DNA from 2 places in the Enterobacter cloacae complex sp. R_G8 genome. Region 2 is predicted to be linked to the other one. Evidence: predicted binding sites of a transcription regulator. Region 2 holds the regulator's gene; the other holds the start of a gene.
What was found. The regulator LexA, encoded in region 2, represses DNA repair genes until DNA is damaged. The targets are predictions, from matches to a motif close to TNCTGTATGTACATACAGNA.
Positions count from the first base shown of each region.

Region 1: NQ842_RS13490 (YebG family protein) is a predicted target of LexA. The motif match lies at 1,942-1,961, and genes of this name have one in related genera.

Region 1 is NZ_CP102246.1:2,852,070-2,856,494, forward strand. It holds gene NQ842_RS13475 (DUF1963 domain-containing protein) at 5-682, opposite strand; gene NQ842_RS13480 (ASCH domain-containing protein) at 788-1,198, shown strand; gene NQ842_RS13485 (NIPSNAP family protein) at 1,273-1,602, opposite strand; gene NQ842_RS13490 (YebG family protein) at 1,617-1,928, opposite strand; gene NQ842_RS13495 (RidA family protein) at 2,080-2,469, shown strand; gene NQ842_RS13500 (LysR family transcriptional regulator) at 2,500-3,417, opposite strand; gene NQ842_RS13505 (SDR family oxidoreductase) at 3,541-4,314, shown strand.
Region 2 is NZ_CP102246.1:4,805,855-4,810,279, reverse strand. It holds gene plsB (glycerol-3-phosphate 1-O-acyltransferase PlsB) at 1-1,872, opposite strand, end outside; gene NQ842_RS22705 (diacylglycerol kinase) at 2,027-2,395, shown strand; gene lexA (transcriptional repressor LexA) at 2,504-3,112, shown strand; gene dinF (MATE family efflux transporter DinF) at 3,177-4,425, shown strand, end outside.

The sequences.
Region 1 (4,425 bases), 2.0 Mb from region 2:
ATGCTCAGTAAAACTGACACGAAAACGTCCAAAGTCCCTCCGGAGATTTATGAAAATAGCCGATACCATTATCCGCCCACATCCAGTTGACCTTTTCCTCTGATCCCACCTGAAAGACAAAGTCTTCTATCCCCGCGCCATGTTGTATCTCCATCGGGTATCCTCCGACCTTGGTTCCCCTGTAGCGTTTAAAATCATCATGGAAGCGGTCGCTTGCCTCCTGATCATCGTTGACGTCAGAAAGGTCAATAATATCCCAGGCATCCTCCCATCCCGGCGCATCATCATTGACGCCCAACCATCGAACCGGAAATGCGCGATAAGGCGTGTCTGTTGCAGGCAATAACTCAAGCCCTTCAAGGGTGGCATATTCGCGTATGAGCCAACCTTCACCATGAGGTTTATCAAATGGATGGCTTTCAATATTGTGAAAGAGCACCAGGAGTGCGACGTCCTTCAGTTGCTCAGGGATAACGGGAAGCTCATCTATACGAATCTGAAGAAGCGGAAACATCGGCTGCCCCTTCCAGAGTGGTAATCCTTCACCGGGAAGAGCGACACCGTTCAAAAACCAGGATGTAAGGGGGTCTGCCGGGGGACGAAAACCGCCCACTTGTGCCACCGATGCAGGACGTAATTTGGATCTGAGCTCGTCTAAAACTAACGCACTCCTGGATTTCATATGTGTCGCCTTACGTATGGAGAGACTCTGTACAGTCTGAAATAAAAACGTTTTTATTATATCGTAATCATTATTCATCAGACCTGCATATAAAAAGGGCTTGTCATGTTTGCGGTTGAGAAATTAAAAGTGAAGTACCCAGGCGCCGGTGCCTGGCAAATGGGCGACAGCCCGGAACTGGCCAGCGAGCTTGCAGACCTGATTAAAAAAGGGATCAAAACCGCTTCCTGCGGATCTTTTGCCTCTTATCAGCAGGAAGACCCGGCCCCGAAGATTGGGAGCTATAACATTATTCTTGATGGTCAGAATGTTCCGGTCTGTGTAACCCGGCTGGTTTCAATGCGACTGGTGCGTTTTTGTGATGTGACTGAGGCGTTTGCCCGCAAAGAGGGTGAAGGCAATTTAAGCCTTGAATACTGGCAGAAAGAGCATCAGCGATTTTTCACCCGAGAAGGTCATTTTTCTGAAGATATGGAGTTAATCGCAGAAGAATTTGAAGTGGTTGAGGTGCTGTAAATGAGAGAAATTAGATAGCCCGAGCCAGCTCTACAGAACAATCCTGACTCAATCATAACAGGATTGAGTCAGGATTACCTCCGTAGCCCATCGACGCTAACCGATGGCAGATTCATCACTGTTTTAATGCTGGTTTCGATACAACGCACTATCTCTTCGCGTGGGCCGCTTCGCCAGTCAGCACTGGCATAAAAAGCATCAAGAACCGTCACCATGCTTTCAGCGCTGTCAAAGGCGCGAATCAGATAGTAGCAATCAGGGTCATGCAGGGAGTTTCCAGACGAAACAACATCGATCCCGTGGCGTTGATGAAGGGGAACGCTGATGTCCTGCATGAGGGTGTGAAAGGCGACGCCAGTGCCTTTGCGTAAGGTGTATTGCAGTATCTCGACTGTTTTTTCCACCGTTATTGTCCCTGTCAGGCTGCTTTCACGGCTCTGATTTTTTTACTGCCCGCTTCATCAGATTCAGTTTTATCGGTTACATCGTTGAGATCGGGCAGTTTGCTGGTACGCAGAATATGCTGCACGGTCTCTTTCTGCTCGGCGAGATACAGCCCCAGATTTTCAGCCTGTGTTTCATCCATCTGCAGTCCGCTTTGCAGCAGCCAGTCGGTGAACGCGTCTGCCATGTCGAGCAGTTTGTCGTGCGCGTCAGCCTCTTTCTTACTGGCAAATGTCATTTTCTCTTCACCTTTTCTTACAACAACATATTTTGTTTCAACCGCCATGATGCGCCCCTCGTACTGTAATTACATACAGTATATCAGTTCCGGATTTGTATTGCAGCCAAAATATGCTTACATGTCTTGCGGCCAGTTTTCTGGCAACCCGGTTTTAAACGTGCTGGCATGGATAACGTCATCAACCTGAGTAAACATCATGAAAAAATCGATCGTTCCTACAGAATTTCAACACTACTTTAATGACTGGCACTTCTCACCGGTCATCGAAGCAGATGGCACAGTGTATCTTTCAGGCGTTACCGCCGCACGCAAGGACAAACCGATAAGTAAGGATCCTGAAGAACAGTTCCATGATGCGTTTTATAAGCTTGGCGTGTACTTAAAAGCCGCCGGTTTAAGCTATGAAAACATACTGGAGATGACCACTTTTCATATCGATCTTAAAAAACACATCGCCGCTTTTTCTAAAGTAAAAGATGAGTACATAAAGGCGCCCTATCCGGCATGGTCTGCCATCGGCGTAGCAGAATTTATTCCAGAAAATGCTCTTGTGGAAATGCGGATTGTGGCAAAAAGGTCAATTTAGGCATGTGCTCCAGGATGGGCGTTATCGGGATCATCCTCCCTTCTGGCTAAGCTGCATTTTTTCCTGCAGCAGCGGCGTCAGCCACTCCGTAAACGCCCGTATTGACCGGGAAAGATGTCGCCGGTGAGGATACAAAATATTCACCGGCAACGCCTGAGGTCGACACTCCGGCATCACTTCGTACAGAACGTCATTCGCCAGATAAGTATGAACATCATACGCAGGGATCTGCAGGATACCCAATCCGGCAACGCAGGCAGCAATGCTGGCTTCTGCGCTGTTGACGGTAAGCATGCTGTTCACTTCTGTTCGTTTCACCTCCCCCTTGTCCACCCATTCCATCAGCTCTTTCCGGCCAGATGTCGGTGATGCATAGCCAATCAAATAATGTTGGTTCAGTTTTTCAGGGGATTGCGGCTGTCCGTAAGTGGCAAGGTAAGCTGCTGACGCGACATTAATGATGCTGAGATATCCCAGACACTTCGCCACCATGCCGGAGTTGTCCAGCGGCCCCACCCGCAGGGCACAGTCCACCCCTTCTTCAGCAAGGTTAACGTTGCGATCGGTTACGCCAAGTTCAATTCTGATGCCGGGATACTGCTGATAAAAGGCGGGCATAGCGGGAATAATAAGATGGCTACCGACGCGTCCGGGAACGTCAACCCGGATAGACCCCGTGACGTCGCGGCCGTTTTCCCTGAACAGATTCTCTGTCTCATCCATGTTCTGAACAGCAGCCTGACAGCGCGGGTAAAACGCATGACCGTCAATGGTCAGGGATACGCTGCGGGTCGTGCGGTGAAACAAGCGCGCACCTAACCGCGATTCAAGCGCCTGAATGGCGGCAGAAACGGTGGAGGCAGGACGATTGAGTGATTCTGCCGCACGGACAAAGCTGCCGTTATCCGCCACCCTGAGAAAAATTCTGAACAAATCGACAGAGTCCATGCGCCCTCATTATTCGTTTTTCATGGATAGTTCATTCAGAATAGCAGGATTAATAATCAAAACCGAGACAGTAAGATGGCTGTACGGGGTTTTCCCGGCTAATCCATGATAAGGAGCCTTCTTATGACCGACCATACTCTGACCGGTAAAACTGTGCTGATTGCCGGCGGTGCGAAAAATCTGGGGGGATTGATTGCCCGGGATTTCGCCCGGCATGGCGCGCGGGCCATCGCCATTCATTACAACAGTGCCGCCACGCAACAGGACGCTGAGGCGACCGTACAGGCCATCCGGGCGGCGGGCGCACAAGCGCAGGCCTTTCAGGCTGATCTGACCTCAGCCGCCGCGATGGAAAAACTCTTCAGCGATGTGGTGGCCGCTGTCGGGAGGCCAGATATCGTCATTAATACCGTCGGCAAGGTACTGAAAAAACCTATGGCCGAGGTCACTGAGGAAGAGTTTGATGAAATGAGCAACGTGAATGCGAAAGCGGCATTTTTCTTCCTGAAAGAAGCCGGCAGGCACGTTAACGATAACGGCAAGATTTGCACCCTGGTCACCTCCCTGCTGGGCGCCTACACGCCGTTTTACGCCGCCTATGCTGGCATGAAGGCGCCCGTGGAACATTTCACCCGCGCTGCGTCAAAGGAACTTGGCGAAAGAGGGATCTCCGTGACTGCAATCGGGCCGGGCCCAATGGATACCCCCTTCTTTTATCCTGCCGAGGGTGAAGATGCAGTGGCGTATCACAAAACCGCCGCAGCGCTCTCCCCCTTCAGCAAAACCGGCCTGACTGATATTGACGATATCGTGCCATGGGTTCGCTTTCTGGTGAGCGAAGGATGGTGGATGACAGGCCAGACGATTCTGGTTAACGGGGGTTACACCACAAAATAAGGCTGACCCGGGCGCCTGTTCTGGCACAGGCGCCTGACCCCCACCCACCGCATCATCCGTACATCGCTTTAGCCTTAACCCAGACGGTCAGCGTATGAACTACACTTCTTA
Region 2 (4,425 bases):
CGCCATCAGCGACGGTAGCATCAGCATGTGGGCGATATTGTTACGATAGTAGGTCATCAGCACCGCCTGCTCGCGCGGGAGAATGATGATGTCGCCAATCGTATCTTTCTCGACTTCAAACTTGTTCATCTGCAGCGCATGGTCGATCAGCTCGCTCGCCGTGCTGGCAGGCGTCGTTGAATCCACCGAATAGGGAACGTTGCGCATCAGGTCAAGATAGCAATCCAGCTGCTCCGTAAGCTGTTCACGGGTCAGCGAGCGTTGACGTGACGCCAGCAGTGCAGTACAGCACAGGTTCATGGCGTTTGCGGCACCGGCGTTGTTAATACGCACCATCAGCTCAGCCGCGATACCGTTAACCGTTGGCGTCAGCCAGGCCGGACGCACCGCTTCGATAGGATCGATAGACTCGCGCCACTCAGGGACATGGTTGTTCAGGTACGTCATCAACGGCATTGGCTCGCCGAAGTTCACGTAGCCCTGGCCGAGATTGCGTAACTTGCTCAGACCGCGCAGCATCTGCGGCAGGCTCTCTTTCTCTTTGGTCGCCCCACGCAGCTCTTTGGCGTAAGTCCCCACTTCCATGACGTGCTCGTAGCCAATGTAAATGGGTACCAGCGTGATCGGACGGGTACCGCCGCGCAGCATTGCCTGGATGGTCATCGACAGCGTGCCGGTTTTCGGATCCAGCAGACGGCCGGTGCGTGAACGTCCCCCCTCCACGAAGTACTCAACGGAATAACCGCGGCTGAACAGCTCGCCCAGATATTCGCGGAACACGGTAGAGTAGAGCTTGTTGCCCTTAAAGGTACGACGAATAAAGAACGCCCCCAGACGGCGGAAAATCGGGCCTGCTGGCCAGAAGTTCAGGTTGATACCGGCCGCGATGTGCGGAGGCACCAGTCCCTGGTGATAAAGCACATACGAGAGAAGCAGGTAGTCCATGTGGCTGCGGTGGCAGGGCACATAAACAATTTCATGGCCGTCATGCGCCAGTTGGCGAACGCGCTCGGCGTTATGGACGTTAATGCCCTGATAGAGGCGGTTCCATGTGAAGCCAAGGATGCGGTCAGAAAGACGGATCATCTCATAGGAGAAGTTCGCGGCGATCTCTTCCATCAGCGCAATAGCGTTCTGCTGTGCTTTTTCGTGAGAAATCTTCTTAGTGCGCGCTTCGTCTTCAACGGCACGGGCGATCGCTTTGGAGGCCAGCAGCTTGTTGAACAGGTCCTGACGTGCCGGAAGACGCGGTCCCACGGCGGCCAGACGCTGACGAGCGAAATGCATGCGCGCCACGCGCGCCAGTTTTTGCGCGATGATCTTATCGGTGCCGTGCTCGTCCGCCATTCTGCGCAGCGAGACGGAAGGGGAGAAACGCACAAAGCTGTCGCGTCCCAGCCAGGAGACGGCGAAGAATTTCTGGATGCCATTAAGCATGCGTAACGGTGGGTTCTCTTCCCCTTTTTCGCGGCCCGGACGACGACCAAACATCACTGACACCGGCACCATTTGCACATCCAGATCGGGATTGCTGCGATGCAGGTCGAGATAGTCGTGGAACAGCTTAATGGACTCTTCTTTTGGCGTGTAATAGGTAAACACGCGTGGCCCACCGTGAATGAATACGTATCGCGGCAACAGCGTACCGTCGACTTCTAACGGTTCAAGCGGGTCAGGTAAGTCATGCGCCAGACATTGGGCGCGAAGCGTCAGCAAGTCTGCCTTCGAGTTGTAAGGCAAAACATACATAATAGGGCGCGACGTATCGAGCCCCAATTCCAGCGCGGGTTCTGCTGGGATAGACTTACTTTTTACCAGGACGCTTAATGGTAAATTAAGTAATTTGTAGTAAATTCGTGGCCAGCCAGACATAAACGATGTAAAGCCTCTGGTTAATAATGCAATTGCGGCGCAAGGATAACAGAAAGCGCGCGAAATTACTGTTGTTACCCGTCATACTTCAGGCTACAGCGCAACACGTTGCGCCTCCTGTTATTGACGCTATTTCAAATAAAAGGTTCTTTTAATGGCCAATAATACCACTGGGTTAACCCGAATCATCAAAGCCGCCGGCTATTCCTGGAAAGGTTTCCGTGCCGCGTGGATCAACGAAGCCGCATTTCGCCAGGAGGGCATCGCCGCAATTGTCGCCGTGATTATCGCCTGTTTCCTTGATGTTGATGCGATGACCCGCGTGCTGCTGATCGGCTCTGTACTGTTGGTGATGATAGTGGAAATTCTTAATAGCGCTATTGAGGCCGTTGTAGACCGTATCGGCTCTGATTTCCATGAGCTCTCTGGCCGGGCGAAAGACATGGGGTCTGCTGCCGTGTTGCTGGCGATTATTACTGCAGCTATTACCTGGGTCACGCTGCTTTGGTCACATTTCCGATGAGCCTCGAGGAATAATTAAGTCCCTGGTTTTTTGTGCAGTTTTTGGTTCCAAAATCGCCTTTGACTGTATATACTCACAGCATAACTGTATATACACCCAGGGGGCGGAATGAAAGCGTTAACGACCAGGCAGCAAGAGGTGTTTGATCTCATCCGGGATCATATCGGCCAGACGGGTATGCCACCCACGCGTGCGGAAATCGCTCAGCGTCTGGGCTTCCGTTCTCCGAACGCTGCCGAGGAACACCTGAAAGCGCTGGCGCGTAAAGGCGTGATTGAAATTGTATCGGGTGCTTCACGCGGTATCCGCCTGCTGGTGGAAGAAGAGACAGGCATTCCGCTGATAGGCCGCGTCGCTGCAGGTGAACCTCTGCTGGCGCAACAGCATATCGAAGGCCACTACCAGGTTGATCCTGGCATGTTCAAACCGAGCGCGGATTTCCTGCTGCGCGTAAGCGGTATGTCCATGAAAGACATCGGTATTCTTGACGGCGATCTGCTTGCGGTGCATAAAACGCAAGACGTGCGTAACGGCCAGGTTGTCGTGGCACGCATCGATGATGAAGTGACGGTTAAGCGTCTGAAAAAACAGGGCAATACCGTCCAGTTGTTGCCGGAAAACAGCGAGTTTTCCCCCATTGTGGTTGACCTGCGCGAGCAAAACTTCTCTATCGAGGGGCTGGCAGTAGGGGTTATTCGCAATGGAGAATGGCTGTAATCTCATCCTGACAGGCTACGGATCCGCCGTGGCCTGATCCCTCATCCACTCCCGGTATTTTTTCATGTCACTGCTGACGGCATCCGATAAGGCATTGTGGCGTCTTGCACTGCCGATGATTTTTTCCAATATCACCGTTCCGCTGCTGGGGCTGGTGGATACGGCAGTTATTGGTCACCTTGATTCACCCATCTATCTGGGCGGCGTGGCGATTGGCGCAACGGCGACCAGCTTCCTTTTTATGCTCCTGCTTTTTTTGCGCATGAGCACCACCGGACTCACGGCGCAGGCGTACGGTGCTAAAGATCCTTTGCGTCTGGCGCGTGCGCTGGTTCAGCCGTTAATTCTGGCGCTTGGGGCCGGCGCGTTAATCGCTATATTGCGTACCCCACTGATTGACCTGGCGCTGCATATCGTTGGCGGCAGCGAAGCGGTACTGGAGCAGGCACGACGCTTCCTTGAAATTCGTTGGCTCAGTGCGCCCGCGTCGCTGGCCAATCTGGTCCTGCTGGGGTGGTTACTCGGCGTGCAGTACGCCCGCGCGCCCGTGATCCTGCTGGTGGTAGGCAACCTCCTCAACATCGTGCTCGATCTCTGGCTGGTGATGGGCCTGCACATGAATGTGCAGGGTGCGGCACTGGCGACGGCGATTGCTGAATACGGGACGTTTATCCTCGGTCTGTGGATGGTCTGGCGGGTGCTGGTCATGCGCGGGATCTCTCTTGCGCTGCTGAAGAGCGCATGGCGCGGTAATATTCGCACGCTGTTGGCGCTCAATCGCGACATCATGCTGCGCTCCTTGCTGCTCCAGCTCTGCTTCGGCGCACTGACGGTCTTTGGCGCACGGCTTGGGCCAGACATCGTTGCGGTGAATGCCGTTCTGATGACGCTGCTGACCTTTACCGCCTATGCGCTGGATGGCTTTGCCTATGCTGTCGAAGCGCATTCCGGCCAGGCATATGGCGCACGTGAAAGTGGTCAGCTGCGGGATGTCTGGCGGGCGGCCTGTCGGCAGTCGGGGCTGGTGGCGCTGGTGTTTGCGCTGATTTACGCCTGTTTTGGCGAACAGATTATTGCGTTACTGACCTCCCTTCCTGCACTGCGCGAGCTGGCAAGCCATTACCTCATCTGGCAGGTCATTTTGCCGGTGGTGGGGGTCTGGTGTTACCTGCTGGACGGCATGTTTATTGGCGCGACGCGAGGTGCGGAGATGCGTAACAGCATGGCGGTGGCGGCGGCTGGTTTTGCCCTGACGTTACTGACGCTCCCCTGGCTGGGTAACCATGGCTTATGGCTCTCTCTGGCGGTCTTTC